DNA from 2 places in the Janthinobacterium sp. GW822-FHT07H10 genome. Region 2 is predicted to be linked to the other one. Evidence: riboswitches for the same ligand, from Rfam matches in the RefSeq annotation. Region 2 holds a riboswitch; the other holds the start of a gene.
What was found. A riboswitch is a leader RNA that binds a small molecule or an ion and turns the genes downstream of it on or off. The one in region 2 is predicted to bind thiamine pyrophosphate.
Positions count from the first base shown of each region.

Region 1: another riboswitch for thiamine pyrophosphate. It lies ahead of thiC (phosphomethylpyrimidine synthase ThiC); the one in region 2 lies ahead of AC1RDJ_RS17830 (TonB-dependent siderophore receptor).

Region 1 is NZ_JBXAKS010000009.1:105,058-120,621, reverse strand. Features, by position in the region: gene AC1RDJ_RS20050 (ANTAR domain-containing response regulator) at 1-97, opposite strand, end outside; gene thiE (thiamine phosphate synthase) at 177-800, opposite strand; gene AC1RDJ_RS20040 (hydroxymethylpyrimidine/phosphomethylpyrimidine kinase) at 811-1,575, opposite strand; gene AC1RDJ_RS20035 (thiazole synthase) at 1,575-2,369, opposite strand; gene thiS (sulfur carrier protein ThiS) at 2,527-2,730, opposite strand; gene thiC (phosphomethylpyrimidine synthase ThiC) at 2,750-4,663, opposite strand; TPP riboswitch at 4,753-4,868, opposite strand; gene AC1RDJ_RS20020 (hypothetical protein) at 4,977-5,246, opposite strand; gene AC1RDJ_RS20015 (response regulator) at 5,301-6,107, opposite strand; gene AC1RDJ_RS20010 (hybrid sensor histidine kinase/response regulator) at 6,136-8,040, opposite strand; gene AC1RDJ_RS20005 (Crp/Fnr family transcriptional regulator) at 8,086-8,826, opposite strand; gene AC1RDJ_RS20000 (putative bifunctional diguanylate cyclase/phosphodiesterase) at 9,068-11,152, shown strand; gene AC1RDJ_RS19995 (porin) at 11,149-12,213, opposite strand; gene AC1RDJ_RS19990 (valine--tRNA ligase) at 12,703-15,510, shown strand.
Region 2 is NZ_JBXAKS010000007.1:251,312-266,875, forward strand. Features, by position in the region: gene AC1RDJ_RS17795 (flagellar assembly protein A) at 1-859, opposite strand, end outside; gene AC1RDJ_RS17800 (hypothetical protein) at 1,029-1,418, opposite strand; gene ompR (osmolarity response regulator transcription factor OmpR) at 1,683-2,384, shown strand; gene AC1RDJ_RS17810 (sensor histidine kinase) at 2,398-3,756, shown strand; gene AC1RDJ_RS17815 (Imm26 family immunity protein) at 3,890-4,369, opposite strand; gene AC1RDJ_RS17820 (ferritin family protein) at 4,582-4,887, opposite strand; gene AC1RDJ_RS17825 (iron-containing alcohol dehydrogenase) at 5,035-6,192, shown strand; TPP riboswitch at 6,270-6,367, shown strand; gene AC1RDJ_RS17830 (TonB-dependent siderophore receptor) at 6,454-8,622, shown strand; gene AC1RDJ_RS17835 (alpha/beta hydrolase family protein) at 8,760-10,715, shown strand; gene AC1RDJ_RS17840 (AAA family ATPase) at 10,723-11,262, opposite strand; gene pnuC (nicotinamide riboside transporter PnuC) at 11,259-11,870, opposite strand; gene AC1RDJ_RS17850 (DUF2867 domain-containing protein) at 11,958-12,476, opposite strand; gene AC1RDJ_RS17855 (TetR/AcrR family transcriptional regulator) at 12,556-13,191, shown strand; gene AC1RDJ_RS17860 (DUF4303 domain-containing protein) at 13,483-14,025, opposite strand; gene AC1RDJ_RS17865 (S46 family peptidase) at 14,227-15,564, opposite strand, start outside.

The sequences.
Region 1 (15,564 bases), on a different contig from region 2:
AACCGGCATGGCGCAGGACTTCGCCAAGGAATTCCAACAGGAGTTGGTCATCGTCAACGATCAGGATAAGGCGTTTCGCGGCGGCAGGCTGACTCATGGGCAAAGGAACCTCGGTAATGAATGATGCTCTTATTATATGCCGATTATGCGTGAAACCCGCCGCGCAAGACCTCCGCTTAACGCGCAAACAGCAGATTGAATTGCTGCACTGCAATATCCACCTCGTCCGCCTGGTCTCCGTTGCCAAATACGCTGCTGATCGCCGCCACCATGTCGGCGCCGCGCGCGACCAGCGGCGCCGCATTCGCCGGCGTCATGCCGCCGATCACCACGCACGGCAAGCTGATCTCGCGTTTCGTCTGCAGCACGATGTCCAGCGGCGTCGTCACCGGATACTGTTTCACCAGCGAAGGATAGAAGCCGCCAAAGGCCACGTAACTGGCGCCGCCCGCCTGCGCCGCGTACGCCAGCGCCATGTCGCCATAGCAGGAAGCGCCGACGATCTTGTCCGTCCCCAGCCGCGCGCGCACCTGCGCGACGGACGCATCCGTGCCACCCACGTGCACGCCGTCCGCGTCGAGCTCTTCGCACAGCTCGATGAAGTCGTTGATGATGAAGGGCACGCCATACTTGCGGGCCAGCGCCAGCAAGGCGCCCGCCTGCTCGCGCCGTTGCGCCGCATCGGCGCTCTTGTGGCGGTATTGCAGCAGGGCCACGCCGCCCTGCAAGGCTTGCTCGCTTACGTCGAGCAGGCGGTCGGTGTCATCCCAGTTGGGAGTGACGAGATACAGTCCACGCATGATGTTTTCCTTAATCAGTCAGTCGTTGCGGCATGAATTGACCTGGCGCAATGGCATACGCGCCAGCCAGGGCCGCATGGCAATAAGTTTGCGCGCCATCAAGCGCCTGCGCGAGTGGCTGACCCGACGCCAGCCGCGCCGCGATGGCGGACGCCAGGGTGCAGCCGCTGCCGTGGAAGGCGCCGGGCAGGCGTGGCCAGCACCACTCGCGCTCCACGCCAGCGGCATCGCGCCAGCGGTTGATCACCTCGTCACCGGCGCCATGGCCGCCCGTCACCAGCACATGTTCGCAGCCTTGCGCGCGCAAGTTTTCCGCTCCGCCCAGGGCCACCGCCTCCGGCCCGTTCGGTACGATGACAGTAGTCACTGCCAGCAGGGGTGCCAGCGCCAGCACGGCATCGTCCAGGCTGAGCACGTCGCCATGGCCGCTGGCCAGCACGGGGTCGAGCACGACGGGCAGATTCGGCCGGGCCTGCCGCAGTTGCCCGATCAAGTCGGCGATGACGGCCGCGTTTGCCGCGCTGCCGGGAATGCCGATTTTCACGGCGTGGATGGCGATCTTGTCGATCAACGCCTGCGCCTGCCGGCGCAGCAGCTCCGGCGCCACGGCTTGCACGCCAAACACGCGGTCGTTGTCCTGCACGGTCAGCGCCGTGACGACGGGCAAGGCATGCGCGCCCTGCGCCGCGATGGCGAGAATATCGGCAGCGATGCCCGCGCCGCCGGAAGGATCGACGCCGGCAAACACCAGCACCACCGGCAGCGTAGGCACCATCACGCCAGGCGGCCTGCCATCGGCGACGATGGCGAGGCGGCGAATTTGCGCGGCATGCGTCCCGCCAGGAACGCTTCGCGCCCGGCCCGCACGGCCAGCTTCATGGCGCGCGCCATGCGCACGGGGTCGCGCGCGCCCGCGATCGCCGTGTTCATCAACACGCCATCGCAGCCAAGCTCCATGGCGATCGCCGCATCCGACGCCGTGCCCACGCCCGCGTCCACCAGCACGGGCACTTTCGCCTGGTCGATGATCAGGGACAAGTTCCACGGATTCAAGATGCCCATGCCCGAGCCGATCAGGGACGCCAGCGGCATGACGGCCACGCAGCCGATGTCTTCCAGAATCTTCGCCTGGATCGGGTCGTCGCTGCAGTACACCATCACGTCGAAGCCATCCTTGACCAGCGCCTCGGCCGCGATCAGGGTTTCCGGCATGTGCGGGAACAGGGTCTTTTCGTCGCCCAGCACTTCCAGTTTCACCAGATTGCGCCCGCCCAGCAGTTCGCGCGCCAGCTGCAAGGTGTACACGGCATCCTTGGCGTTGTAGCAGCCGGCCGTGTTCGGGAGTATCGTGTACTGCTCGGGCGGCACGAAGTCGAGCAGGCTGGGCGCATTCGGATCTTGCCCGATATTCACGCGGCGGATCGCCACCGTGATGATCTGCGCCTCGGCCGCGTCCGTCGCTTCGCGCGTCTGCGGCAAGTCCTTGTACTTGCCGCTGCCCACCAGCAGGCGCGATTGATACTGTTTTCCTGCGATCGTCAGCAGGTCGTTGTTTGTTGCGGTATGCATATGCTGTTCCTTAAGTTTTTAAACGTCCGAAGAAAACCGTCGCGAGCGGCGATGATTTGTGGCCGAGACGCGCCACCGTGCCAGGGCACGGGCGCGCCGAGCCGGTGAGCATCGCAGGCCGCAAAGCGCGACGCGCAGCAGGTTTGCTTGGACATTTTTAGCCGCCGCCGATGGCGCGGACGATCTCCACCTGGTCCTGGGTTTCCAGGACCCTGTCCCGCCACGCCTTGCGCGGCACCACGCTGCGGTTGACGGCCAGCGCCAGCGCCTGGTTTTCCAGCGACAGCGCGGCGATCAGTTGATCCAGGGTTTGCCCGGGCGGCACCTGGTGCGGCGCGCCGTTGAGCATGATCGGTATCAATGCACTCATCACGCCTCCCTCAGACCTTGCGGTACAGCTCGGCGCCGTTCTTGATGAACTCGATGGCTTTCACTTCCATGCCCTGCTTCAGCGCCTTGTCTTCCGCAATGCCCATGCCGGCCGCGTATTCGCGCACTTCCTGCGTGATCTTCATCGAACAGAAGTGGGGGCCGCACATGGAGCAGAAATGCGCCACCTTGGCCGAATCCTTGGGCAAGGTTTCATCGTGGAATTCGCGCGCCTTGTCCGGGTCCAGGCCGATGTTGAACTGGTCGTCCCAGCGGAATTCGAAACGCGCCTTCGACAGCGCGTTGTCGCGGATCTGCGCGCCCGGATGGCCTTTCGCCAGGTCGGCCGCATGCGCCGCAATCTTGTAGGTGATGATGCCGTCCTTGACGTCCGCCTTGTTCGGCAAGCCCAGGTGCTCCTTCGGCGTCACGTAGCACAGCATGGCCGTGCCGTACCAGCCGATCATGGCCGCGCCGATGCCCGAGGTGATGTGGTCGTAGCCGGGCGCGATATCGGTCGTCAGCGGCCCCAGGGTGTAGAACGGCGCCTCGCCGCACTGCTCCAGCTGCAAGTCCATGTTTTCCTTGATCAATTGCATGGGCACGTGGCCCGGGCCTTCGATCATCACTTGCACGTCGTGCTTCCAGGCGATCTGCGTCAGCTCGCCCAGGGTCTTCAGCTCGCCCAGCTGCGCCTCGTCGTTGGCGTCGTAGATGGAGCCGGGACGCAGGCCGTCGCCCAGCGAGAACGAGACGTCATACGCCTTCATGATCTCGCAAATCTCTTCGAAATGCGTGTACAGGAACGATTCCTGGTGGTGGGCCAGGCACCATTTCGCCATGATGGAGCCGCCGCGCGAAACGATGCCCGTCAAGCGCTTGGCCGTCATCGGCACATAGCGCAGCAGCACGCCGGCGTGGATGGTGAAGTAGTCGACGCCCTGCTCGGCCTGCTCGATCAGGGTGTCGCGGAAAATTTCCCACGTTAAATCTTCTGCCTTGCCATTGACCTTTTCCAGCGCCTGGTAGATGGGCACGGTACCGATGGGCACGGGGCTGTTGCGCACGATCCATTCGCGCGTCTCGTGGATGTGCTTGCCAGTCGACAAGTCCATCACATTGTCGCCGCCCCAGCGGATGGCCCAGGTCATCTTTTCCACTTCCTCGCCGATGGACGACGTGACGGCCGAGTTGCCGATATTTGCGTTAATTTTCACCAGGAAATTGCGACCGATGATCATCGGCTCGACTTCCGGGTGGTTGATGTTGGCGGGAATGATGGCGCGGCCGCGGGCGATTTCCTCGCGCACGAACTCGGGCGTGATTTCGGCAGGGATGCTGGCGCCAAACGACTGGCCCGGGTGCTGGCGGCCCATCATCTCGGCCATCCGCTCGCCCATGGGGCCGGAAGCCTTGAGCTCGCGCAAATACTCTTGCCGGCGCATGTTTTCGCGGATGGCGACGAATTCCATTTCCGGCGTGATGATGCCCTGGCGCGCATAATGCATCTGCGTCACGTTCTTGCCGGCAATGGCGCGGCGCGGCTTGCGGTGCAGGTTGAAGCGCAGCTCGGCCAGTTTCGGGTCGGCCAGGCGGGCGATGCCGTAATCGGAGGTGGGACCGGGCAATTCTTCCGTGTCGGCACGCTCGAGTATCCACGGCAGGCGCGGCGTATCGAGGCCCGAGCGGATGTCGATCTGCACGTCCGGGTCCGTGTACGGGCCGGACGTGTCATACACGTAGATCGGCGGATTCTTTTCACCGCCGAACGACGCTTCCGTGTCGGACTGGCTGATGGCGCGCATGGGCACGCGGATGTCGGGGCGGCTGCCTTCGACATAGATCTTGCACGAATTGGGCAGCGGCGCGATGGCGGCTTCGTCGACCGTGGCGGTGGCGGAAAGGAATTTCGGATTGGCGTTCATTTTGGCTCCTTGGCTAGACTGCAGCTAGACTATTTATAGCCTGGAGCCAGCTAAGGAGGTTCGGCTGCGCGCACGCGGAAAGGCGGGGTGCGTTCATCCTAAAGCTTCCCTTCGCTGGCATTATCCAGATCAGGTTCGGAGGGTATTTCTCACCCGCGCTTGCACCGTGTTTCCACAGCGAAAGGCAGGACCCCTAGCGTTTGCCGCCTTGCGGCAGCGAGCCAATTATACGCGGTTCGCGCCGCGTGGCCAGATGATTTCTTGCAGCTGTCGTCTTTGCGCATCGCTTGCCTTGCAAACGATGCGCGGACGTTTATTTCTTCTTGCCCCAGCGCCAGCTGGTCGGTTCGCCTTTCAGCCAGCACACGCCGACGAGCGCGGCGGCAATGACGACTTCATAGACGATGTACGGCGCCAGCGATTCCTGCGGCGGGAACAGATAGGCGCCGCAGGCGAACAGCGCCAGCGCGCCGAGGAAGACCAGCCAGCCCTGCCAGGTGATGGGCATGCCCCAGCCCCAGCCATAGGTCTTGGCGGGGAACCAGTATTGCGGCGGTGTCGCCGGAGGCAGTTTGTCAGCCATGATGCTTTCCTTGTCGATGTGAATGGCAACAAGTATAAATCAGCCGCCCGCCAATCAGGCAGTGCGCAGGCGCGCCGTGACATCGAGGCCGATGCCGCGGTAGCCGATGAAGCGGCTGCCATTGTCGAACATCGGTTCGCCGCTGACCTGCAGGTATTGCGTGCTGCCGTCCGGGTTGGCGCGGCTGTAGATGAAGTCGAGGAACGGTTCGCGCGCGGCGATCTTGGCGTCGAGCAAGGCACGCTCGGCGGCGTTCCAGCGCTGCGGCTCGTCTTCGCTGCCGATGCCCAGCATCTCGGCCACGGGGCCGGAAAAGCGCGTCAAATTGCCCTGCGCATCCTGTTCCCAGTACCAATCCGACGACAGTTCCGTGAAGCGCTGGAAGCGCGCTTCGCTTTCGCGCAGTTCGGCCGTGCGCGCTTCCACCATCTGTTCCAGCGACTTGCTGTAGTCGCCCAGCTTCTGGTACAGCAGGCGCACTTCCAGCATGTTGTGGATGCGCGTCTTGACTTCCACCAGGTCGAAGGGCTTGCTGACGAAATCCTTGGCGCCGGCCTGCAGCGCGCGCAGCTTGTGGCCAGGCTGGGCCGTGATCACCAGCACGGGCAGGTAACTGCCTGCCTCGATGTCGCGCAAGCCTTCCATCACCTCGAAGCCATCCATTTCCGGCATCTGCAAGTCGAGCAGGATCAAATCGTAGCGGTGCTGCTGGTGCAGCGCGCGCACGGCTTGCGGGTCCATGGTGGACGTGATGCGCGTATAGCCGGCATTGCGCAGCACCTGTTCCAGCAGCATGACGTTGGCCTCCTGGTCATCGACGATGAGGATGCTGGCGTTCAGAATCTCGGTGGCTTGAAGCATGGCGGTATTCCTAAAAATAAATGCTGAATTAGCGTACTGCGTGAGTGTCGTCGGCCAGGCCGTGCGCGGCCGCATGGTGCAGGGCCACGTCGAGCGCATCCATGAATTCGACGACCTTGATCGGCTTGGTCAGGTAGCGGAAGAAGCCCGCTTCCAGGCCTTTTTCGATGTCGCGCGGCACGGCGTTGGCCGACAGCGCCATCACGGGAATGTGGCTGGTCAGCGGATCGTCGTGCAGGATATGCAGCGCGCCATAGCCGCTGATGCCGGGCAGGTTGATATCCATCAAGATCACATCGGGCTGGTAGGTGCGCGCCAGGTCGATGCCCAGGTGCGCATCGATGGCCGTCAGCAGCTTCAGGTCGCTGCGGCGGGCGATCAATTGCTCCACCAGCGCCAGGTTGGCGGGATTGTCTTCCACGTACAGCAAGGTGCGCTGGCTTTCCTGCGGCTCTTGCACCTGCGCCAACGCATCGCCGTCGCCCAGCACCAGTGACGGTGCAGTGCTGGCGGCCAGCTCGAACCAGAAGGTGGTGCCCACGCCGACGGTGCTGTCGACGCCGATGGCGCCGCCCATCAGTTCGACCAGCTGCTTGGTGACGACGAGGCCGATACCCGTGCCCTCTTCCGTGCTGTTTTCCTGCCCCAGGCGGTTGAACGGCTGGAACAGCTGCGCCACCTGGCCCGCATCGAGGCCGGCGCCGCTGTCACGCACGCTGACCCTCACCTTGTCGCCATTCCGGCTGCATTCGACGGTGACGGTGCCGCCGGAATGGTTGTACTTGATGGCGTTCGACAGCAGGTTGACCATCACCTGTTTCACGCGCGTGCGGTCCGCATGCACGTAGAAGGCCTGGCCACAGCGGGGAAACTGCATGCGGATGCCGCGCTTTTCCGCCTGCGGCGCGATCATCGCCTGGCAATCCTGCAGCACGTCGAGCAAGGACATCGCTTCCTGCGACAGGGTGACCTTGCCCGATTCGATCATGGCCAGGTCGAGGATTTCATTGATCAAGCGCAAGAGATACCAGCCGCCCTTGAGGATCTGTTCGATCGAGCGCTGCTGCGGCACCGTGGGCGGCGGCACGTCGGACGCCATCAGCTGCGCAAAGCCCAGCACGGCGTTCAGCGGCGTGCGCAATTCATGGCTCATGCTCGACAGGAATTCCGACTTGGCGCGGTTGGCCTTTTCCGCCACCTGGCGCGCCTTTTTCAGCTCGGCATTGTTGCTCTCGACCAGCGAGCGCGTGTACGCCTGCTGCTCCTGCAGGCGCTGGTCCAGCAGCGCCTGTTCCGCCTCGACCTGCTTGCGCGCCGTGTTGTCCGTGCCGATCAGCAGATAGCCGATGACCTTGCTTTGCGCGTCGCGCAGGGCCGTCACGGAGACGATGGCGGGAAAGCGGCTGCCATCCTTGCGGATATACGTGAGCTCGTAGATATCCTCGATGCCGCGCGTGGCCTTGAACACCAGCGCTTCCACGCCGGGCGTGATGCGCGTATCGAGTTCGGCGCTGAGGGCGGCAGCGCGCGCGACGATTTCTTGTGCATCGGAAATACCGGCCGGCGTCAGCTTGTCGACCACCTCGCCGGCTGCGTAGCCGAGCATGCGTTCGGCGCCCACATTGAAAATCTGGATCACGCCCTGCGCATCGGTGGCGATGCACGAGAAGTTGGCGCTGTTGAAAATCGCATCCTGCAAGGCGCCCGCCTTGAGCAGCTGGCGCGGCAGGCTGGCCGCCACCGTGCGCCGGTACAGCGCCGCCAGCAGCATCAGCAGCAGGAACACCAGCGCGTCGATCACGCACGCCGTCTCGAACGGGGCGCGCCAGGCCAGCACGCCAACGGCCAGCAGCACGATGGCGCTGAACGAAAACGCCAGCGCCATGGGCCAGCGCGATGGGGCGCGGGAGGGGAGTTTATCAACTGTGTGCATGGAATGGCCTGGCTGTAACGACAATGAAAGAGGGGACGGGGGAACTCAATGGCCCTGGCGCTGGCGCACGTCCGACAACAGGCGCGCGAATTCCTTCTTCACCACGCCATAGCATTCGCACACATGGCCTTCGAGGCCGGCGCGGTCCTGCACCGTGATATGCCCGCGCCGATAGCTGATGAAGCCGCGCGCCTGCAGGCGGCCCGCCGCTTCCGTCACGCCTTCGCGGCGCACGCCCAGCATGTTGGCAATCAATTCCTGCGTCATCGTCAGCTCGCGGCCCGGCAGGCGGTCCATGGTCAGCAGCAGCCAGCGGCACAGCTGCTGTTCCACCGTATGGTGGCGGTTGCACACGGCCGTCTGCGACATTTGCGTGATCAGCGCCTGCGTATAGCGCAGCAGCAAACGCATGACGGGGCCGGCGCGGTCGAATTCCTCCATCAGCAGATGCGCCTTCAGGCGATAGCCGACGCCGCCCGTCTGCACGACGGCGCGGCTCGGCGTGGAATTGCCGCCCATGAACAGCGACACGCCCACCATGCCCTCATTGCCGACGCCGGCGATCTCGGATGAGCCGCCGTTTTCCAGCAGGTAATGCAGGGATACGATGGCCGTGGTGGGAAAGTGCACATGCTGCAGCTTGTCGCCCGAATCGTAGATCACGTCGCCCAGCAGCATCGGCACTTGCTCGAGGTGCGGCGCCAGGCGCGCGAAATCGGCGTCGAGCATGGCGGCGAGCAAATGGTTTTGATTCGGGTTGTGCAACTGGGCATGCGGACTCGACATGGGCAGGGTTCCTGGTTTCCAGTCGTCAGCTAGGGGATATGTGAAAGGCGTCCGAACGAGAGCCGCCATGCTGTGCAGCGTAACACAGCGCTTGCACAGTGGCCCGACTATATTTCTTGTTGGCATGGTCGTCCGTTCGCTAGCGTACGGACGCTGAATCGGCCACGGCCCTACAGTCCAGTCCTAACCGGGCGACCTGATCATGGACACGCACCGGCGCGCACAGCCACCGGACACCACCATGCAATCATTCTTCAAGCGCATCTCCATTTCCGTCTCCACCTCGGCCCTGCTCACGCTGGCGGCCGGGCTGTGCCTGACGGCCCTGTGCTATGTCTCGGCGCGCCAGATCGAAGCGGAAAGCGCCAGGCTGCTGTGGCAGCACCACGCCAGCGGTCATGCGCTGAGCGCCGCCCTGCTGCCCGCGCACGGGCTGACGTTCGACGCCAACCGCCGCGGTTCGCTGTATGTGCTGCTGGGCGGACTGCTGTCGAGTTTGCTGGCGGCCGCCTATGTCTACCAGCTGGTGTCGCGCAACAGCGTCATTGCGCGCATCACGGGCGAACGCACGGCGACGCTGCAGTTTGCCAATCTGCGCCTGTCCGAGGACATCGCCGCGCGCATGCACAATGAAAAATCGCTGCGCTTGCGCGAACGCATCATCGAAGTGTCGGCCAATGCCATCATCCTGTGCAGCGCCGACGCGCCCGGCTACCTGATCGAATACGTGAATCCCGCGTTCGAGCGCATCACCGGCTATGCGGCCAGCGAAGTCATCGGGCAGCGCCTGGAAGACTTGCAGGGTCCCGAACACGCGCGGCAGGACATGCATGCAATTACCGCGGCCCTGCGCGAGCGGCGCGAGGGCAAGGCCATCGTGCGCAATTACCGCAGGGATGGCAGCTGCTACTGGAGCGAACTGTTCGTGGCGCCCGTGCGCGACGATGGCGATGGCCCCGTCAACCACTTTGTCGTCGCGCAATACGACATCAGCACCGTCATGCGCTTCGAGCAGCAGCTGGAATTCCAGTCGCGGCACGACGTCCTGACGGGCCTGGCCAACCGCCTGCTGCTGCGCGAGCGGCTGGAGCAGGCGATGGCCGTGGCGCGGCGCAGCAAGCTGCCCCTGTGGGTGGTCTTCATCGACCTCGACCGCTTCAAGTTCGTCAACGACACCCTGGGCCACGACGCGGGCGACAGCGTGCTGAAAAGCGTGGCCGAGCGCCTGCGCGACGCCACGCGCGAAGTCGACACGGTGGCGCGCCTGGGCGGCGACGAATTCGTGCTGCTGCTGCCCCAGCATGGCGATGGCGAACCGGGCGCGGCCATCCTGCAGCGCATCCTCGACGCCGTGGCGCGGCCGCTGCAGCTGGGCGAATATGAATTCTTTCTCAGCTGCTGCATGGGCGTGGCCGTGTATCCCGACGATGGCAACGATGGCGATACCCTGATCAAGCATGCCGACATCGCCATGTACCGCGCCAAGGAACAGGGACGGGGCCACTGGCAATTCTATGCATCGAGCATGAATGCGGGCACGCTGGAGCGGCTGGAACTGGAAAGCGAATTGCGCCACGCCCTGGAGCGCGGGCAGTTCCACCTCGAATACCAGCCGCAGCTGGACCTGGCCAGCGGCGCCGTGACGGGCATGGAAGCGCTGCTGCGCTGGAACCATCCGCAACTGGGACGCATCGCGCCGGCCAGCTTCATCGGCCTGGCCGAGGAAATGGGCTTGATCACGCCCATCGGCGACTGGGTGCTGCGCACGGCGTGCGCGCAGGCGCGTGCCTGGCAGCTGGCCGGCCATGGGCCGCTGCGCCTGGCCGTCAACCTGTCGGCGCGGCAATTCAAGCAAAAGAACCTGCTGCATGCGGTGGCGCAGGCGCTGGCCGAGACGGGACTCGATGCGGCCTACCTGGAACTGGAATTGACGGAAAGCATGGTCATGCATGACGTGGAACAAGCCACGGCCATCATGGGCAACCTGAAGGCGCTGGGCGTGCAACTGTCGATCGACGACTTCGGCACCGGCTATTCCAGCCTCGCCTATCTGCGCCACTTCCCCATCGACGTGCTGAAAATCGACAAATCCTTCGTCAGCGACATCACGCACAGCGACGACGACGCGGCCATCGTGCGCGCCATCATTTCGCTGGCGCACAGCCTGCGCCTGAGCGTGATCGCCGAAGGCGTGGAAACGGCGCAGCAGCTGGCCTTCCTGCGCCAGCACGGCTGCGAGCAGATGCAGGGCTACCTGTTCAGCCGTCCGCTGGCCGCGCCCGCCTTCGAGGCGTTATTGCAACAAGGAAAGAAACTGCCGGCTTAAAACGCGTGGCGCAAGCCGATGTTCAGCGCGCGGTTGCCCGTGCCCACTTCCGTGGCATTGCCCACCATGTAGGCGGCGTCGTTGCGGTTGCGGATATGTGCGTAGGCAACATACAGCTTGCTGCGCTTGGACAAGGCATACGTGGCGCCGATGGCCAGCTGCTGCGCATCGCGGTTGGCGGCATCGCGGTCATCCTTGTGGATGAACGAGGCCAGCAGGGTCGTCGCGCCGAGCGGCACGGCAACGCCGACGATGGCGTCGCGGCTGTCCGTCGACTGGGCCGGTGCCTGCGCCGCGCCATACGGATTCTCGGCAAAGAACATCGTGCTGCCGTCGCCCGTGTTGCGGCCATAGCCGGCAAACGCCGTCGCCCCGCCAAAGTTGTAGTTGCCGGCCAGGATGGTGTTGTTGACGTCGGCCTTGCCGAAGTCGCCGCCACGGCTCTGGCGCGCCAGGCGCAGGGTCAGGGGACCGTTGACATAGCCCAGGGCCAGGCCCAGCGAGCGTTGATCTGCCGCAACACCCGTATGCTCGCCAAAGCCGTACATGACGGTGGCCGTGACGCCGCGCAACTCGGGCGAGGTGTAGCGCACGGTATTGTCGATGCGCGTAGCCGAATAGCCGGCCAGGTTGGTCGAGGCGCCGGCCATGCCGCCCTCGAACGGGTCGGCCACGTCCGTCAACGCCTGGCTTTGCAGGTTGTACTGGCGGCCCACGGTCAGCATGCCCAGGGGGCTGTTCAAGCCGACAAAGGCCTGGCGGCCGAACAACTGTCCCGCCTGGTCAGAGCGGCCCGTGTCGCCCTGCACGCCCGCTTCCAGGGTAAACACGGCTTGCCAGCCGTCGCCCAGCGACTCCGTGCCGCGCAGGCCCAGGCGCGAACCGGCCGAAACGCCACTGGTCAGCTTGCTGATGCCGCGCTCCTGTACCAGGGCCGCATCCATCAAGCCATACATGGTGACCGAAGACGGCTCGACGGACGACTGGGCATGGACGGCGGGCATGGCGCCCAGGGTGGCAATGGTCGAAACGAGGCCGACGCTGATCGAGAGTTTTTTCATGCTGGTTTCCTTATGCAGGCATAACCGGGAAAGCGCGCGGCCATGGCACGGCCACAGCGGCCAGGCGCTGCGGAACATGCCGTATCGAAAGACGACGGGCCAGATAACAACATTCCTGGCTAAGCTGTGGCGGCGCGGCCGGGAAACGATGGCGCGCGGTAGTCCGCCGTGAATGATGCACCGCTGGCGGTGCGCGTGGCTCAGGCGCCCGGCCCGCAGGGGACGCGCTGAAAGTGGCTGGCATCGCTGATGCGCTGGCCGTATGGCGCGGACGAGAGTTGGGTAAAACTGCGTCCGCTGGCGCCGTCCGCGAAGATGAGGCAGGAGGCGCCGAGGCCGACATTATAACATCGTCAGCTGTTTTACCCCCGTTCCCTTGGCCGCCAACGGTCCGCAAAGCCGCCAAAACACTGAAAAATGCCCGCTACCCCGCTGCAGGCGATGCCGCGTCATCTATAATGGTTCCTTTTGCCAATCACACGCCAAATCATGGAATTAGCCAAGTCTTTCGAGCCCGCCGACATTGAACAATTCTGGCGCACCGAGTGGGAACAGCGCGGTTACTTTACCGCCACCCTCGATGCGGGAAAACCTTCCTTCAGCATCCAGTTGCCGCCGCCGAACGTCACCGGCACCCTGCACATGGGCCATGCGTTCAACCAGACCATCATGGATGGCCTGACGCGCTACCACCGCATGCTGGGCCACAACACGGCCTGGATTCCCGGCACCGACCACGCGGGCATCGCCACGCAAATCGTCGTGCAACGCCAGCTGGATGCGCAAAAGATTTCGCGCCATGACCTGGGCCGCGAGAAATTCGTGGAAAAAGTGTGGGAATGGAAAGAAAAATCCGGTTCCATCATCACCGGCCAGATGCGCCGCCTGGGCGCCTCGGCCGACTGGCAGCGCGAATACTTCACGATGGACGAGCCGCGCTCGAAAGTCGTCACCGACGTCTTCGTGCGCCTGTTCGAGCAAGGCCTGATCTACCGCGGCAAGCGCCTCGTCAACTGGGATCCCGTGCTGGGCACGGCGGTTTCCGACCTGGAAGTGGTATCCGAGGAAGAAGACGGCTCCATGTGGTACATCAAGTACCCGCTGGCCGACGGCAGCGGCTTCCTGACGGTGGCGACGACCCGTCCTGAAACCATGCTGGGCGACGTGGCCGTGGCCGTCGATCCGACGGACGAGCGCTACCTGCCGCTGGTGGGCAAGATGCTGAAACTGCCGCTGACCGACCGCGAAATCCCCATCATCGCCGACGAATACGTCGACAAGGAATTCGGCACGGGCTGCGTCAAGATTACCCCCGCGCATGACATGAACGATTACGCCGTCGGCCAGCGCCACAAACTGGCGCAGATCGTCATCCTGACCCTGGACGCAAAGATCACCGACGATGCGCCGGAAGCGTACCGCGGCATGGACCGTTTCGCCGCGCGCAAGCAGATCGTCGCCGACCTCGATGCGCAAGGCTTGCTCGAGCAAGTCAAGCCGCACAAGCTGATGGTGCCGCGCGGCGACCGCACGGGCGTCGTCATCGAGCCGATGCTGACGGACCAGTGGTTCGTCGCCATGAGCAAGCCGGCCCCGGAAGGCACTTTCTTCCCCGGCAAGTCGATCGCCGAGACGGCGCTGGACAAGGTCGCCAGCGGCGAAATCAAGTTCGTGCCGGAAAACTGGAGCACCACCTACAACCAGTGGCTCAACAACATCCAGGACTGGTGCATCTCGCGCCAGCTGTGGTGGGGCCATCAAATCCCCGCCTGGTACGACGACAAGGGCAATATCTTTGTTGCCAAGACGGAAGCTGAGGCGCAAGCCAAGGCCCTGGCCGCCGGCAGCACGGGCCCGCTGAAGCGCGACGACGACGTGCTCGACACGTGGTTCTCGTCGGCGCTGGTGCCGTTCTCGACCATGGGTTGGCCTGAAGAAACACCGGACATGAAGGCGTTCCTGCCGTCGTCCGTGCTGGTCACCGGTTTCGACATCATTTTCTTCTGGGTCGCGCGCATGGTCATGATGACGGCGCACTTCACGGGCAAGGTGCCGTTTGAAACCGTCTACGTGCACGGCCTCGTGCGCGATTCGACGGGCCAGAAGATGTCCAAGTCGAAGGGCAACACCCTGGACCCGATCGACCTGATCGACGGCATCGACCTGGAAGGCTTGATCGTCAAGCGCACCACGGGCCTGATGAACCCGCGCGACGCGGAAAAGATCACCAAGGCGACGCGCAAGGAATTCCCGGAGGGCATTTCCGCCTACGGCACGGACGCCGTGCGCTTCACCATGGCCAGCTATGCTTCGCTGGGCCGCAACATCAATTTCGACCTGGGCCGCTGCGAAGGCTACCGCAACTTCTGCAACAAGATGTGGAATGCCACCCGTTTCGTCATGATGAATACGGAGAACAAGGATTGCACGCCGAATGACGCCGACCTGTCGCAGGCGGACAAGTGGATTATTTCCCTGCTGCAAAAGGCGGAACTGGACGTGGCCAAGGGCTTCGAAGATTTCCGTTTCGACAATATCGCCGCCACCATCTACAAATTCGTCTGGGACGAATATTGCGACTGGTACCTGGAAGTCGCAAAAGTCCAGGTGCAGCAGGGCACGGAAGGCCAGCAGCGCGCCACCCGCCACACCCTGCTGCGCGTGCTGGAAGTGGTGCTGCGCCTGGCCCATCCAATCATCCCCTTCGTCACGGAAGCCCTGTGGCAGACAGTGGCGCCACTGGCCGGCAAGACGCTCAAGCCAGAGGGCGATTCGATCATGATGCAGCCGTATCCGATCGCCAACACCGACAAGATCGACGAATCGGCGGAAGCGTGGATGCAGCAGCTGAAAGCATTGACGGACGCCACGCGCAACCTGCGCGGCGAAATGCAGATCTCGCCTTCCGTGCGCGTGCCGCTGATCGTCGAAGCGGGCAATGCCAGCGAGAAAGAAGCGCTGGCGTCGTACGCGCCGTACATCCAGTCGCTGGGCAAGCTGGCCGAGGTGCAGATCGTCGATGCATTGCCGGACTCGCCAGCGGCCGTCGCCATCGTCGGCACCACCAAGCTGATGCTGAAAGTGGAAATCGACGTGGCTGCCGAACGCGAGCGTCTGGGCAAGGAAATCGCCCGCATCGAAGCGGAAATTGCCAAGGTCAACAGCAAATTGGGCAATGAAAGCTTCGTCGCCCGCGCGCCGGCCGCCATTGTTGCGCAAGAAAACGAGCGCTTGCTCAGTTTTTCGGCCACAATTGAAAAATTGCGCGAACAGTTTGCTAAACTAGCTAGCGCATAAGGCAAGTTTGGCAGGATTGCGCGGCGTCATCCGTGACGCCGCGCAGCACTGATA
Region 2 (15,564 bases):
TGTTCTCGACGGAAATCTTGCCCTGCTCATCGACATTCACGTAGCCATCCAGCGTGGCCACGATGAAGTCGCCATCGCTGAAATGCTCGGCCACCGTGCCCACGCCCGCTGCCGCCGCCAGGTCCAGCTCCAGCGGCGCGGGCGGCGGCAGCACGTTGCCGGCCAGGTCGTAGCCGGGCTGGCCGGGCGCCCCCGGCAGCAAACGCAGCAGGCGTGCATGTTTTTTCACTTGCGGGAAGCGGTTCTTGAAGCTGAGCAAATCGAGCCGGCCGTCGGGACGCTCGCGCGGCGCATCGTCGCGGTGGATGCCCTGCGACACCTCGACCAGCTGGGCGTCGCGCCCCGGCTGCGGCGGCAGCGCGCGCGCCACCGTGATGCGCTCGGCCTTGCCAGTATCGAGGATGGCGCGCACGGCAACGCTGTCGAGGCCGTAGAGCACGCCCTTGCCCCACAGGTCGGCCACCAGCTCGTCAAATTCGCGGCGCGCCGGCACCTGGCCATCCGCATCGGCCGCCAGCGCCTCAAAGTAAAACTCGGCCACGTCGCCGCGGATCTTGACCTGTTTATACAGGGCCCGCCGCGCGGCCGGGAATGGCGCCACGCGGGCGGCGACGCGCAGCAAGGCGTCGCCCTTGGGCGCGGCGCGCGGCACCGGCGCATGGAATAGTGTCAGCAGGAACAAGGGGTAGTCGAGGCCGGCCAGCAGCTGGCCGGACAGGAACAGCTGGCCAACGGCGGCGCGCAGCTGGGAGGGCGCCAGGGAAAGGTCAAAGAACACGCCGTCGTGGCGCTGGACGAGGCCATGCGGCAAGCTGGCCGCGTGGGCCGCATCTGGAACGGGCGTGTCGTCGTCGCTCACCACTTGCCTCCCCCAAAACAGAAAACTTGCTAAATTGCACTTACTCAGTACACTTGAACAATATCACGGGGCGTGGCGGCGTGCCTGACTCAGCAAAAAATCGGGCCACCAAATGCGAACAGGGCCAAGTCTTGCGAGATGGCCCTGTCGGATGGATTGCCGAAAATAGTTATCGGCGTGGCGGGTTGGAATAGATGTCCTGGCCCACTTCATTGATCTGGCGGCGCAGGTCGCGGCGCTCGTCGGGCGTCATGCGGCCCGTGCGGCGCGATGCCTCGGCGCCGTCGTTGGCGCGGCGCTGCTCTTCGGCACGCGTGTCGAAGCTGCGTGCGTCACGTTGTTCGCGCAGTCGCGTATCATTACTGCGTTGCACCTGTTCGTAACGCTGGGCCTGCATTTGCTGCTGTTGCTGCTGCTGGTCGTCGCGACGCGGCGGCTGGTTTTGCGCGTGCGCCAGGCTGGCCGCCAACACGGAACAAACGGCGAACGTGGACAGCACGGCACGTGCGAAGGCTGATGCGCTGGGAGCGGCGTGAATTTTTGGGGTAACGATATTCATTGAGTTCCTCTTCCGCGATGCCGTATAAACTTAAAGCTGATTTCCACTGTGGCCCCAGTGTATGATGCTTTACACGGTGCAGTAAGAGTAATTGGGTAAAGTTTGTAACAGTTTGTAATGGGTCGCCACAGCCCCTTGCCGACGCCGCGCGAGGCGTTACTATAGCAACTAATATAAGATAACACGACACCCTAAATGACCACAACCTCCACAACCGGCAGCAATGCAAATACGCAATCGATCCATGGCCACCAGGCGAAAATCATGGTGGTGGACGACGATGTGCGCCTGCGCGACCTGCTGCGCCGCTACCTGACCGAGCAAGGTTTCAATGTCTTCACGGCCGAGAGCGCCACTGCGATGAACAAGCTGTGGCTGCGCGAGCGCTACGACCTGCTCGTGCTCGACCTGATGCTGCCCGGCGAAGACGGCCTGTCGATCTGCCGCCGCCTGCGCGGCGCGGGCGACCAGACGCCGATCATCATGCTGACGGCCAAGGGCGAAGACGTGGACCGCATCGTCGGCCTGGAAATGGGTGCCGACGACTACCTGCCGAAACCGTTCAATCCGCGCGAACTGGTGGCCCGCATCGGCGCCGTGCTGCGCCGCAAGGGTCCCGATGAAATCCCGGGCGCGCCGTCGGAAACGCCGCAAACCTTCGAATTCGGCGATTTCGTGCTGGACCTGGGCACGCGTACCTTGAAAAAGAATGGCGAAACGGTGCCGCTGACAACCGGTGAGTTTTCCGTGTTGAAAGTATTTGCCCGCCATGCGCGCCAGCCGCTGTCGCGCGAAAAGCTGATGGAACTGGCGCGCGGACGCGAATACGAAGTCTTCGACCGCAGCCTGGACGTGCAAATCTCGCGCCTGCGCAAGCTGATCGAGCCTGATCCGTCGAGCCCGCTGTTCATCCAGACCGTGTGGGGCCTCGGCTACGTCTTCATCCCGGACGGACAGCCGCGCTGATCGCTGGCGAGGCATGATGAAGCTTGTTCCCGATATCAGCCTGGCACGGCTGAAAAGCGGCCTGTTCTGGCGCACCTTTTTGCTGCTGGGTACGTTGACCACCGTCAGCATGATCGCCTGGATCGGCATGATTTCCGTCATCCAGCGCGAGCCGCAGGCGCAGCAGATTTCCGCCCAGGTCATTTCCGTCGTCACCATCACGCATGCGGCCCTGACGCACTCGGCGCCCGAGCTGCGGCGCGAACTGCTGTTCGACCTCGTCAGCAACGAAGGCATCCGCATCTTCCCGCTGGAAGAGGATGACCGCATCGAGCCGCCGCCCGACAATTACCTGATGCCCGACATCGAGGCGCTGGTGAAGGCCAAGCTGGGCGAGGACACGCGCTTTTCCGCGCGCGTCAACGGCGTGGCCGGCTTCTGGGTCAGCTTCAAGATCGACGACGACGAATACTGGCTGATGCTCGAGCGCGAGCGCCTGCGCGGCCTGACGGGCTTCCAGTGGCTGGGCTGGGCCAGTCTCGTATCCTTGCTGTCCGTGCTGGGCGCGGCCATCATTTCCAGCCTGATCAATCTGCCGCTGTCGCGTTTGACGGCGGCCGCGCGCGATATCGCCAAGGGCAAGCAGCCGGCGCCGCTGCCGGAAAAAGGCCCGATCGAGATCATCGAGGCGAACCGCAGCTTCAACCAGATGGTCGACGACCTGCAGCAGGTGGAATCGGACCGCGCCGTGATCCTGGCCGGCATCTCGCACGATTTGCGCACGCCGCTGGCGCGCATGCAGCTGGAAGTGGAAATGGCGAACCTGTCGGACGAGGCGCGCGAAGGCATCCAGTCCGATATCGGGCAGATGGACGCCATCATCGGCCAGTTCCTCGACTACGCCAGGCCGACGGAAGCGTCGAGTTTTACGAATGTGGACTTGAGCGGCTTGCTCAGCGACATGGCGCGCGAAGCGATGCGCCTGCCCGACGTGAAGATCAATGCGACGATCGCCGATGGCGCGCAGGCGATGGGCAATGCCACGGACCTGCGCCGCGTGCTGAACAACCTGATCGAGAATGCGCGCCGCTATGGCAAGACGCCGGGCAGCGACGTGACGGAAATCGACATCGCCTGCCAGGTGCGCACCAGCCATGGCGCGAAAAAAGTCATCATCGAAGTGCAGGACCATGGCACCGGCGTGCCGGCGGAAAAGATCGAGCAGCTGCTGAAACCCTTCACCCGCCTCGACACGGCGCGCGGCCAGGCAAACGGTGCCGGGCTGGGCCTGGCCATCGTCGACCGCGTGCTGCTGCGCCACGGCGCCGAACTGCAGGTGCGCAACCGCGAAGGCGGCGGCCTGGCGTTTCAGATCAGCTTGCCGGCGGCATAAGCGGCGCAGGTGGGATCGGCGAGGGCTTGCCTCGCGTAATCCGACAACATTGTTGGCTATTCCTGTCGGATTGCGCGCCAGGCGCCAATCCGCCTACGCTGCCGGCTCCGGCGTCTCCGCCGCCCGACAACGGTCAAGCGGACGCCTGCTCCTGCGCCAGCAATTTATTCATCAACAATTCCGTGGCCCCGTAACCGTACAGGGAATCGCTTTCCATGCCCGGCGTATCGAAGGGTATCGATTCCTCGCGGTCCAGCTTGGCCGGATCGGCGTCCGCATAGCTGGCGCGCCACGCGCGCTGCAGCGATTCGTTACGGCGGATAAACGCCGGCATGGGCCAGGCGGCGCGGTTCCAATGGCGGCTGTCGCCCAGCAGGGGCCAGCGTTCGTTGAGCAGGGCCATGTCGCCCGTGCGCAGGCGGCGCACGGCCTGCTCCGGCTGCAAGGCTTCCAGTTCATCCAGCGCGGGCAGGCTGTCGCGCTTCGGCCCGAACATATACGCCAGCATGATGCGTCCGGCAGGCGCCGTGCGCGCCACCACGCCGACGGCATAGCCGCCGCCCGGCAAGGGCACGGCAAACCAGCTGCCTTCTCGGTATGGTAATGACTTCATATAAAACCCTCAGGAAGACGCCGGGCAACGGCGACTGCGCGGCGCGATTTGCGGCCTCCGGTGCTCGCTGTACCTCAGTACAGTTCCGCTCCTCGGCCACAACGCGCATCCGCTCGCAACGCCGCTCGCCGACGTTAAATTCAATTAGGGCCACAGTCTACGCGAAGCAAGGCCGGTGTGGCGCATGGTACGCCACGGCAACAAACCAATAGTTACGATACTTTTTCATCATAATGATACTGGGCCACGATGGGGCCCGCCTTGAACAGCGCTTCCTTCATTTCCTTGTCCAGGCGCGCGTCGCGGCGGCGCATCCATTCGAGCAGCATGGCGACTTCCTTGCGGCTGGTATCGCCCGCATGCGCGAGCACGCGGCGCAGTTCCGGGTCGGTGCACGCCTCGAAGCGCTGGCTGTTCAGGTCAAGCGCTTGCAGCGCGGCGATGGCGGCGCCGATGGCGCGGTGCATGTCGAGCGCGGTGGCGGGCAAATCGGATTCTTCCAGTGGGACGGTGGTCATGCGGCTTCCTTTTCGCGTAGTGGGTGATATGGCCTGCGCTGCATTCTCCGCCGCGCGGGCGAAAAGCTCAAGCGCCCACGACACGTTTCGCCCCGTTCGGCCATAATCATGGCTCGGCATTAGCCTACACATCGCAGCGGGAGCCCCATGTTCAATTTCGATTTCTACAATCCGACGCAAATCCTCTTCGGCCAGGGCCAGATCGCCGCCATCACGGCGCTGATCCCGCCGCAGGCGAGGGTGCTGATGACGTATGGCGGCGGCAGCATCAAGCAGAACGGCGTCTACGATGAGGTGCGCGCGGCGCTGGCCGGCCACACGGTGCTGGAATTTGCCGGCATCGAACCGAATCCCAGCTATGAAACCCTGATGCAGGCCGTGGCCCTCGTGAAAAGCGAGCGCATCGATTTCCTGCTGGCCGTCGGCGGCGGTTCCGTGGTCGACGGCACCAAGTTCATCGCCGCGGCCGCGCTGCATGAAGGCGAGGCCTGGGACATCCTGGCGAAAGGCGGCAAGATCGTCGACGCCGCCCTGCCCTTCGGCACCGTGCTGACCCTGCCGGCCACGGGTTCCGAAATGAATGGCTCGGCCGTGATCACGCGCAAGGCCACGCAGGAAAAGCGCTCGTTCATGAGCCGCAAGGTCTATCCTAAATTCTCGGTACTGGATCCCACGAAGACGTTCACCCTGCCGCTGCGCCAGGTGGGCAATGGCGTCGTCGATGCCTTCGCGCATGTGATGGAGCAATACCTGACCTACCCCGTCAACGCGTCCGTGCAAGACCGCTTCGCCGAAGGCATCCTGCTGACCCTGATCGAGGAAGGCCCGAAGGCCCTGTCCCACCCGGACGACTACGACGTGCGCGCCAACGTGATGTGGAGCGCCACCCTGGCCTTGAATGGCCTGATCGGCGTGGGCGTGCCGCAGGACTGGTCCACGCACGCCATCGGCCATGAATTGACGGCCCTGTACGAGCTCGATCACGCGCAGACGCTGGCCATCATCCTGCCCAGCATGTTGCGCGTGCGCAAGCAGGCCAAGCGCGCCAAGCTGCTGCAGTATGCGGCCCGCGTGTGGGGCCTCGACGGCGGCGACGAGGATGGGCGCATCGAGGCGGCCATCGCGCGCACGGAATTCTTCTTCCGCCACATGGGCGTCAAGACGCGCCTGGCCGACTATGGCCTGAACCATGCGAGCGTGGACGCCATCGTGGCGGCGCTGGAAGCGCACGGCATGACGGCGCTGGGCGAGCAGCGCGAAGTGACGCCCGCCGTCAGCCGCAAGGTGCTGGAGCTGAGCCTGTAGCCTGGTTTTAGAATCTGCCCACACTGTTGTAAAACGGTCAGCCAGCGGGACAGCGGGCCGTGGTTCATGCTAAGCTGTCGTTTCGCTAGGGGTCCTGGAGTCGTTATCCGGGTGAGAGATACCCTTCGTACCTGATCTGGATAATGCCAGCGAAGGAAAGCGCAAAGTACCTCCCTCCTTTGATAGCTCCTGCGTTGGCGCCAGCCGAACAAGCAGCCTGCCGTGCTCTTTCCCAGAGACGGCTTGAACCACGAGCAATCTATGTCCACACCGAATTTATCTGCGCATTTTTCACGTCCTGTACTGACCCTGGCCATCCTGCACGCGTTTGCCGCGCCCGCCCTGGCCGTCAATGACACCGCCGAAGCCGATGCGCAAAGCATGACCGAAGTCATCGTCACGGCCAGCAAGGCGCCGGCCGCCAAGCGCGCCTCCGTGGGCGGCTTTTCCGACGCGCCGCTGCTGCAGACGCCGGCCAGCGTCACCGTCATCGGGCAAAAAGAATTGCAGGACCTGCAGATCCGCAATCTCAGCGATGCCGTCAAGCTCGACGCCAGCATCAACGATTCCTACAATGCCGTCGGCTATGCGGAACAGTTTACGATACGCGGCTTCAAGCTCGACACCAATTCCAGCTACCGCAAGGATGGCGTCGCCATTCCCGGCGACACGCAAATTCCGCTGGAAAACAAGGAACGCATCGAAGTGCTGAAGGGCCTGGCAGGCTTGCAGGCAGGCATCGCCGCGCCGGGCGGCGTGATCGACTTCATCGTCAAGCGCCCGACGAATGCGCCGCTGCGCACGGTCACGCTGGAAGCGCGCGAACGGGGCACGCTGTACGGCGCCGTCGACGTGGGCGGACGCCTGGAAGACACGCGCTTCGGCTACCGCGTCAACGTGGCGGCCGAGCGCCTGCGCTCCTACATCAAGGGCGCCGACGGCAACCGCAAATTCATTTCCGGCGCCTTCGACTGGCAAATCTCGCCGCAGGCGCTGCTACAACTGGACGCCGACTACCAGGACAAGGCGCAAGTGACGGCGCCCGGCTTCCAGCTGCTGAGCAACGGCCGCCTGCCGTCGAACGTCAGCGCCGACACCATGCTCAACAAGCAGCCGTGGACGCATCCGGTGGAAACCATCACCAGCAACGTCGGCCTGCGCTTCCAGTACGCGTTCAACGACGACTGGCATGCCACCGTCTCCGCCAACCAGCACTCGTTCAAGCGCGACGACTATACGGCCTACCCGTACGGCTGCAGCCCGGAAGGCTGGGACCCCGTGTTCTGCAGCAACGGCGACTTCTCCGTCTGGGATTTCCGCAGCCTGGGCGAGACGAAAAAGCCGCTGAGCGCGCAAGCCATGATCCAGGGCAAGTTCGCCACGGGCAGCCTGCGCCATGAATTCACGGCCGGCGTGTCGTATTTCAACCGCAAGGACCGTGCTGGCAAATACGTGTACGACGAAGTGGGCATCAGCAATATCTACCGTCCCGTCATCGTCGCCCCGTCCGACGGCGTCACGGGCCCCGTGCGCCTGGTGCGCAACGACAAGGAAAAATCCGTCTTCGTGCAGGACATCGTCAGCCTGGCGCCGAACTGGAAACTGCATGGCGGCTTGCGCCACATCGATGTCGATGGCTACCAGTATGTATTGAAGGCCGACAAGGAAATCCGCGCCAAGCACGACTTCCTGCTGCCGAACGTGGCGCTGGTGTACAACCCGCAAGACAATATCGCCGTGTATGCATCCTACTCGCAGGGCATGGAACACGGCGGCACGGCCGACCGCTATGCGGAAAACGCCAACGTGGAACTGACGCCGAGCCGCTCGAAGCAGATCGAGTTCGGCGTGAAGATGGACGTGACGCCGGACTTCCTGGTGGCCGCCAGCCTGTTCCAGATCCGCAAGGGCCTGGAATTCAACCAATACCTCGACAGCAGCAAAACCGCGTACAACTTCGTGCGTGCCGGCCAGGCCCAGCACCGTGGCCTGGAACTGTCGGCCCAGGGCAAGGCATCCGCCAACCTGCAGCTGGGCGCGTCCCTGACGGCCCTGAACAGCCAGCAGTCGGACACGGGCAATGCGGACCTGGACGGCAAGCGCGTGCCCAACGTGCCGGCCCTGAAGGCGGCCGTGCGCGCCGACTACGCCGTGCCGCAAGTGGCGGGCTTGAACGTCAATGGCAGCTGGGAATATGCGGGCAGGAAAGCCTTTGAGTACAGCAACACCACCTTCGTGCCATCGTACAGCGTGTTCAACGTGGGCGCCGCCTACGCCACGCGCCTGGCCGGCACGCCCGCCGTGCTGCGCGCCAGCGTCAACAACCTGACGGACAAGTTCTACTGGCGCGACGTGACACCGGAAGCGGGCGGCTACCTGTTCCCGGGCGCCAGCCGGACCTTGAAGGTGTCGGCGCAGTTCGACTTTTAACAGCCGCATGGGGGCATGCGCCGGACATGCCCCTGTTCATGGATGCGCATAGCAAATAATTAAAATATTACACTATGGCAATTATTAAATTGCTATAATTGCCACCCTTATTTTGATTATCCGTGCAAGGCATCTCCATGAAACAACATGTGGCGTCACTGGTATTTGCCAGCCTGATCCTGATCACGGGCGGCGGCGCCCACGCCACCGAGGCCGCGATTCCCATAGAGCAATTCACCAGCAAGGATCGGTTCAGTACACCACGCCTGTCGCCAGACGGCAAACACATAGCGGTCACGACTCAGATGCAGCAGGGTGGGCGCAACATCCCCATCATCACCATCTATGCATTGCCGGACATGAAAGCGGTAGGCATGCTGCGCCTGCGCATATTTGAAGTGCCGCTTAACTACCTTTGGTTGACGAACACGCGCCTGGTATTGCGCAAGGGTCTGGAACTGGGAGAGCTGGAACAACCGGTATCAACGGGTGAAATCATTGCTTTTGACTTCGACGGCTCCAACCAGGAATACCTGTTCGGCTACGATATGTTCCGCTCGTCGAGTCGAGGCGACCGCCTCGACGATGATCATGGCTATGCCCGCATCAACGGCGTTCCCTTGCCGCGCAATAGTCACGTCTTTCTGTCCGCCCAGGAATGGGATCGTGACCGGTCAAAGTTATACGACGTCGACAGCAAGAAGGCCCATCGCAAGACCCTGGCCGACATCGCTGCGCCACGCCTGCAGTTTGTGCAGCAGCGCAATAGCGTGCCGCGCTTCGCCTACGGCTGGGACGACAAGAACGAGCCGGTGTTGTACCGTCTTGATGACGCCAGCGGCCAGTGGCGTCTCACTCCTCCCATCCCAAAACAAACCACAATCCCGTTCCACTTCACGATGGACGACAGCGCTTTTTTTGCTACCCATGCCGTCAATGGTGGCCCTGAGGCCCTGGTGCGGGAAGAGCTGGCGAGCGGAAAACGAGTGGTTCTGGCGCAAGATCCTGTTGCCGACCTGAGCAGCGTAATGTATGACGCCAACGAGATGCCTTTCGCAGTATCTCACCAGCTGGGCCGTACCCGCGCCATCTACCTGGACGCCAATAGTGCGGACGCCCGGCTGCACCAGCAATTGAGCGCATCTTTTCCGGACGAACATGTACGCTTCGTCAACTTCACAGATGACGGCGCCACCTTGCTGTTTTCCGTCTACAGCGATCGCGACCCGGGCAGCTATTACCTGTACGACAAGGCCAGCAACAAGGCGGAACTGCTGTACTCGACCATGCCTGGCATCGACCCGGATCGCATGGCAGAGCGCCGTCCCATTGCCTTCAAGGCACGCGACGGATTGCAACTGCATGGCTACCTGACCATGCCGACGCACGCGCCAGGCGTCAAATTGCCGCTGGTTGTCATGCCCCACGGCGGACCGCACGGCGTCTACGACACCTGGTCGTTCGACAGCGATGCGCAGTTCCTCGCCAGCCGCGGTTACGCCGTACTCCAGGTTAATTTCCGTGGTTCCGGGGGCCGTGGCGAGACCTTCATCCGGGCAGGCTACCGTCAATGGGGCGAAAAAATCCAGGACGACATCCTGGACGGCCTCGCCGCTGTCATTGCTGAAGGCGAAGTCGATGCCGGGCGCGTCTGCTCATACGGCGCCAGCTTCGGCGCCTACTCGGCAATGATGCTGACCATACGTGCACCTGGCGCCTTCAAATGCGCTATCGGCTATGCCGGCGTATATGAGCTCAGGTTGTTCAAAGAAGAGGATAATGCACGCCGCCACAAATATATCCGGCATGCCTACCAGGACTATATCGGTGAAAACAACACGGAACTCGACGCCATCTCGCCTTCACGCCTGGCTGACCGGATCAAGGTGCCGGTATTGCTGGTGCACGGCGACAAGGACACGACGGCGCCACCGGAACACGCCGAGTTGATGCGCAAGGCCTTGGTCAGGGCTGGCAATGCGCCGCAATGGATGATGGCGCAAAACGAAGGACATGGCTTCTACATGACGAAAAACGCCACCGCGTTCTATCAGCAACTGGAAAGCTTCCTGGCCGAGCACATCGGCAAATAAGGCCGGCTTAGCCCGCCCTGCCAGGGGTGTTGGTGCTCAACCAGGCATCCGCCTGCGCCAGCCGAGCCGCCAGGCTACCGCTGACGAGCAGGTAGGAAATCTGGCGCTCAGCCAGTTCCTCGAGCAGCCGGCGATGAATCAGCTGGCGCACGGCTTCCGACTCGCGCTGCAAGCCGTCGGCCACCCACGGGCTGTCGGGCGCCGTGACCAGGGTCAGGCCATAGTGGTAGTCGTCGGCCAGGGCGGCCAGCGGCGCATCGATGCCATGGAAGTAATGGCGGCTGTAGACGGCCGTCATCAGCGGCGTCGTGTCACAAAATAAAAATTGCCGCGCCTGCGCGGCGGCCGCGTTTTCCCGCTCCAGCTGCATGCGGGCGATGCCATACTGGTCGGATGCCACGGGCACCCTGCCTTGCGTTTCCACAAACTCGCGCAGGTATTCCGGCACCCACACGCTGCCATAACGCTCGGCCAGGCCGGCCGCCAGGGTCGACTTGCCCGACGATTCCGCGCCCAGGATGGCCACGCGCACGCAACGCCCGGTCACTTGAGGACCATGGCGTCTGGCGCGGCCGGCGCCGCCTTGCGCCACGCCAGCAGGCCGATGATGGCCATCACGACAAAGAACGCATACAGCACGGCCGTCAGGGTCAGGCCCTTGTGCAGGTACAGCCACACATACAGCACGTCGACGATGATCCAGGCGACCCAGTTTTCCAGTTTCTTGCGCGACAGCAGGAATTGACCGACCAGGCTGCCCGCCGTCAGAAAGCCGTCCGCGTGGGGCACGTCCGTGTCCGTCGTCGTCAGCAACCAGGAAATGAGCAGGAAGCCGACCAGCCAGCCGACGGCGCAGGCTAGCCAGCCACGGCCATTCAGGCGCGTCACGGGCAGGGTCTTGCCGCCGCTGACCGGGTGCAGCCACTGGTACCAGCCCCAGAACGAGACGGTGATGAACAGCAGCTGCAAGGCCATGTCGCCATACAGGCGCGACTCGAAAAACACGAAACCGTAGGCGGCCGAGGAAATGATGGCGAACAGCCACGCCCAGTGGTTCTGGCGGATGTTCAGCGCAACGGTTGTCAATGCCAGGACAAAGGAAATCAGTTCAAGCGGCGTGGTGGCAAAACCCAGCAGGAGAAGCGTATCGTTCATGGGAATCGTGATGAGGCTGGTGGCGCAGTATGCAATACCGGGCATGAATAAGCAAGATTGCCCCTGCCGTCCGCCGCCAGTCCCCGCTCAGACGAAGCCCATCCTGGCCGCGCGCGCCAGCGAACGCCGCACGATCAGCTTGTGAAACGGGCGGATCAGCAGGATGTACGCGCGCCCCACCCGGTTATGGCAGTGCACGACGCTGGCCAGGGTCACGCTGCCATGCCGCCCCGCCTCCCTGTTGCGCAGCACCGACAAACGGAAATCGAGGTGGCTGTCATCCTCGCCCACGATGATCTCGTCGTCGCTGACGGCAAAGATGCGGAAGATGCCGATGCGTTTGCCTGGCTTCGCTTCCATCTGCTTCGCCGTCTTGATGCCGAACAGCGCCACGATGGCGTCGCGCAGCACCATCAGCTTTTGCGCCCAGCCCGGCTGGCTGCCCAGCAGCATGCGTGCCAGGCTTTCCATGTCCAGCTCCCGCGCGCGCGCGTTCGGCAAATCGACGGCATACGCGTCGGCTAGGTGGCTGCCCGGATACAGGGGGGCGATGCCGGCGCGGGACGGCAGGGCCACGGTGCGGACGGCAATGTGCATCTCTTGCATGCGATCTCCATGTTTTCAGTGATAACATGAGCATCATACACGACAATGTGAACAGCGATAACATGCAATGGAAACAGCGATGAGCAACACCAGTACTTACCATCACGGCAACCTGCGCGACACACTGGTCGCCGCCACCATCGCCCAGCTGGCGCAGCAGAGCGACGCCGCCCTGTCGCTGCGCGAACTGGCGCGCACGGTAGGCGTGTCGATCGCCGCCGTGTACCGCCACTTCCCCAGCAAGGAAGCCCTGCTGGCCGAGGTGGCGGCGGCCGGCTTCGCCAGCCTGATCGCCACATGGGAGGCCGAATTGCCGCCGCCGGGCAGCCTGCCCGCCGAACAGCGCTTTCAGCTGCTGGGCCAGCAATACATCGAATTCGCCCTGGCCGCGCCCGCCCACTACCGGCTGATGTTCGAGCACCAGGACGTGCGCCAGTTCCCCGCCCTGCAGGAGGCGGCGCAGGCGTGTTTCCAGTACGTGCTGCAGACGGCGGGCGCGGCCGTACGCGAGGCGGGCCTCGATGCGCGCTGGGACAAGGCCGCCGCCAGCGCCGGCTGGTCGCTGGGCCACGGCTACGTGATGCTGCTCCTGAGCGGCCGCCTGGCCATGACGGACGGCGGTGACGATCTGTCGCCGGCCATGGTGCCGCGCTTTTTTCAGTTGCCGGTGGAAGCGTTGCGGCCCGCGCAGCCGCAAGCGGGAGAACAACAATAGCAATGATGACAGGCAATCGCGTTGCCGGCCGCACCTGCTGTCATGTGCCGCCCTGCGTGGCGGCTGTCGCGCCAGCACCTCTGCGGCAGGCATGATGCGGCTGCACCGGAGAAGCAGCGTATGTGCGGCAGGATGCCGCCCTGCGTGGCGGCCGGGATCCGGCGCTCGGGGATGGAGGAATCAGGCTATGGCCAGCCCTGATATGGCATGCAAGCCGCCGTTGCAGCGAAGGCCATTTTCAGGGGCTGCCGGCGGCGCCGCCTTGCAGGTGTCCCTGCCCGCACCGCCCCGTCATGCGTCGCTGTTCGCTGCCGCCAGCCGCACCTGCTCGAGCAGCCGCTCCTCTGCATCGGTATCGGCATCGACTTGCGTGACCACGGTCCAGAAACCCGCGCATGTCTTGATCTGGTCGAAGGCCTGGCTCGTTTCCAGCCGCACCATGGTTTTCCTGAGGCTGTGCAGATAGCCTTCCTCGATGGCGCCCAGCTGCTCGTCATCGGCGGCGTCGATCAGCTCGATCAGCGCGCCGTCGATCCTTGCGCAGCCATCCGTCCAGAGTTGTCCCATTTCCGGCACATCGACCTCCATGCATTCGTTCGACCAGTCGGGAGGGTAATAGTCGCGCTTCCGGCTATCGGGATCGGTATCCAGGCTCAACGAAATGGATGGGAACGATACGGCGTTGAAGGCAAATGCTGAAAATGTCTGATCCTTGAAAGCGGACGCGCCAAGCGCCGCCAGCGACGCGCGGGCCAATTGGAACCACGTCTCTTCAACGTCGTATGCCGTTTCAAACGTGTGCCAGTCAAGCGGCGAATCGGGAGTCATGGGCATGGCGGGGCCTGTCGGAAAAATGGTGGTGGAAAGTGAGGGCAATTATACGATGCCCCTTCAAGGCGACAGGCGGCTCTGCGGTGTGCGGTGCGGCGACCGCCACCCGGCAAATAAAGGCGCTTGCGCGCCCTGCGCCCCGCATAAAAAAAGCCGCATCCCCCGATCAGGCGGATGCGGCTTTGCGCTAGCGCAAGTGACAGCTTACTTCTTCGCAGCCTTGGCCGCCTGCGGATACTTGACCGTCATTTCCTGCAGCAGATTATCCGCGTGGTCCACTTCCTTCATCACCCACAGCAGGTAGCGGATGTCGAGGTGGATGGCGCGCGTGATGGCCGTGTCGAAGTACCAGTCCTTGGTGATCGATTCATACGTCGAATCGAAGTTCAGGCCGATCAGTTCGCCACGCTTGTTCATCACGGCCGAGCCGGAATTGCCGCCCGTGGTGTCGGCGCTGGTCAAGAAGTTGACGGGCACGGTGCCCAGCACCGGGTCGCGGAACTGGCCATAGCGTTTTGCCTTGACGGCGTCGAGCAGCGCTTGCGGCGCTTCGAACGGGGCCTTGCCCGTGACTTTCTCGACGATGCCTTCCACGGTCGTGAACGGCCCCTTGGTGATGCCGTCGCGTGGCGAGAAGGCCGAAACGGTGCCGTACGTTACGCGCAGGGTCGAGTTGGCGTCAGGATACACCGGCTTGCCTTGCGATTTCTTCCAGGCAATCACAGCTTGCATGTATTGCGGAATCACGCGCTCCAGGTTGCCGTCGATTTCCTTGCGGCGCTCTTCCAGCGCCATTTCCACCGGCTGCAGCTTGATGGCCAGTTGCATGAAGGCGTCGTCGGACTGGGCAATCGCAGCCTGGTCCTTGTCCAGCCAGGCCAGGCGCTTGGCCGTGTCGGCCAGTTGCGTCTGCTGGTACAGGGCCGCCACGGCCGCTGGCACCGGCAGCAGCGCGTCCAGGCCTTGCGGATGGCTCTTCGCCGCCAGCTGGGCGTAGCGCTTCAGGCCCGCCTCAAAACGGGCCTGGTCGACCTTGTTGACGTACGACTGCTCCAGGCGCGCCAGGCGCGCCTTGATGAACGCCAGGTCGCGCTGCTGGAAGCCCGATTCGCGCTCGGCGTCCGGCTTCTGGCGCTCCTGCGACAAGCGGTACAGCGAGCGCGCGCTCTTCAGCAGGTCGCTGTTGGTGGCCACGGACCAGGCGAACTCTTCTTCGCTGAGGGCCATGTCGCTGGCGATCGCCGCGTCCAGTTCGGCCAGCAGGGTCGACGAGACATTCGGCTGCTTGGCATACCAGGCGCGGAACTCGGCATCCTGGCCATCCTTGATGGCGGCGATATCCTTGCGCGCGAAGCCGTCGAGCAAGCCCTGGGTTTTCTTCAGCACGTTGTTGATGCTTTTCACCACGCTGGCGTAGCGCACGGCGGCCGCCGCGTCGCCATTCGTGGCGTCGGCCATCACGGCCAGGTCGGCTTGCAGTTCCGACACTTTCAGCGGGAAGGCGGTATCGCGCGCGAAGCGGATTTCCGACGGCAGCTTGTA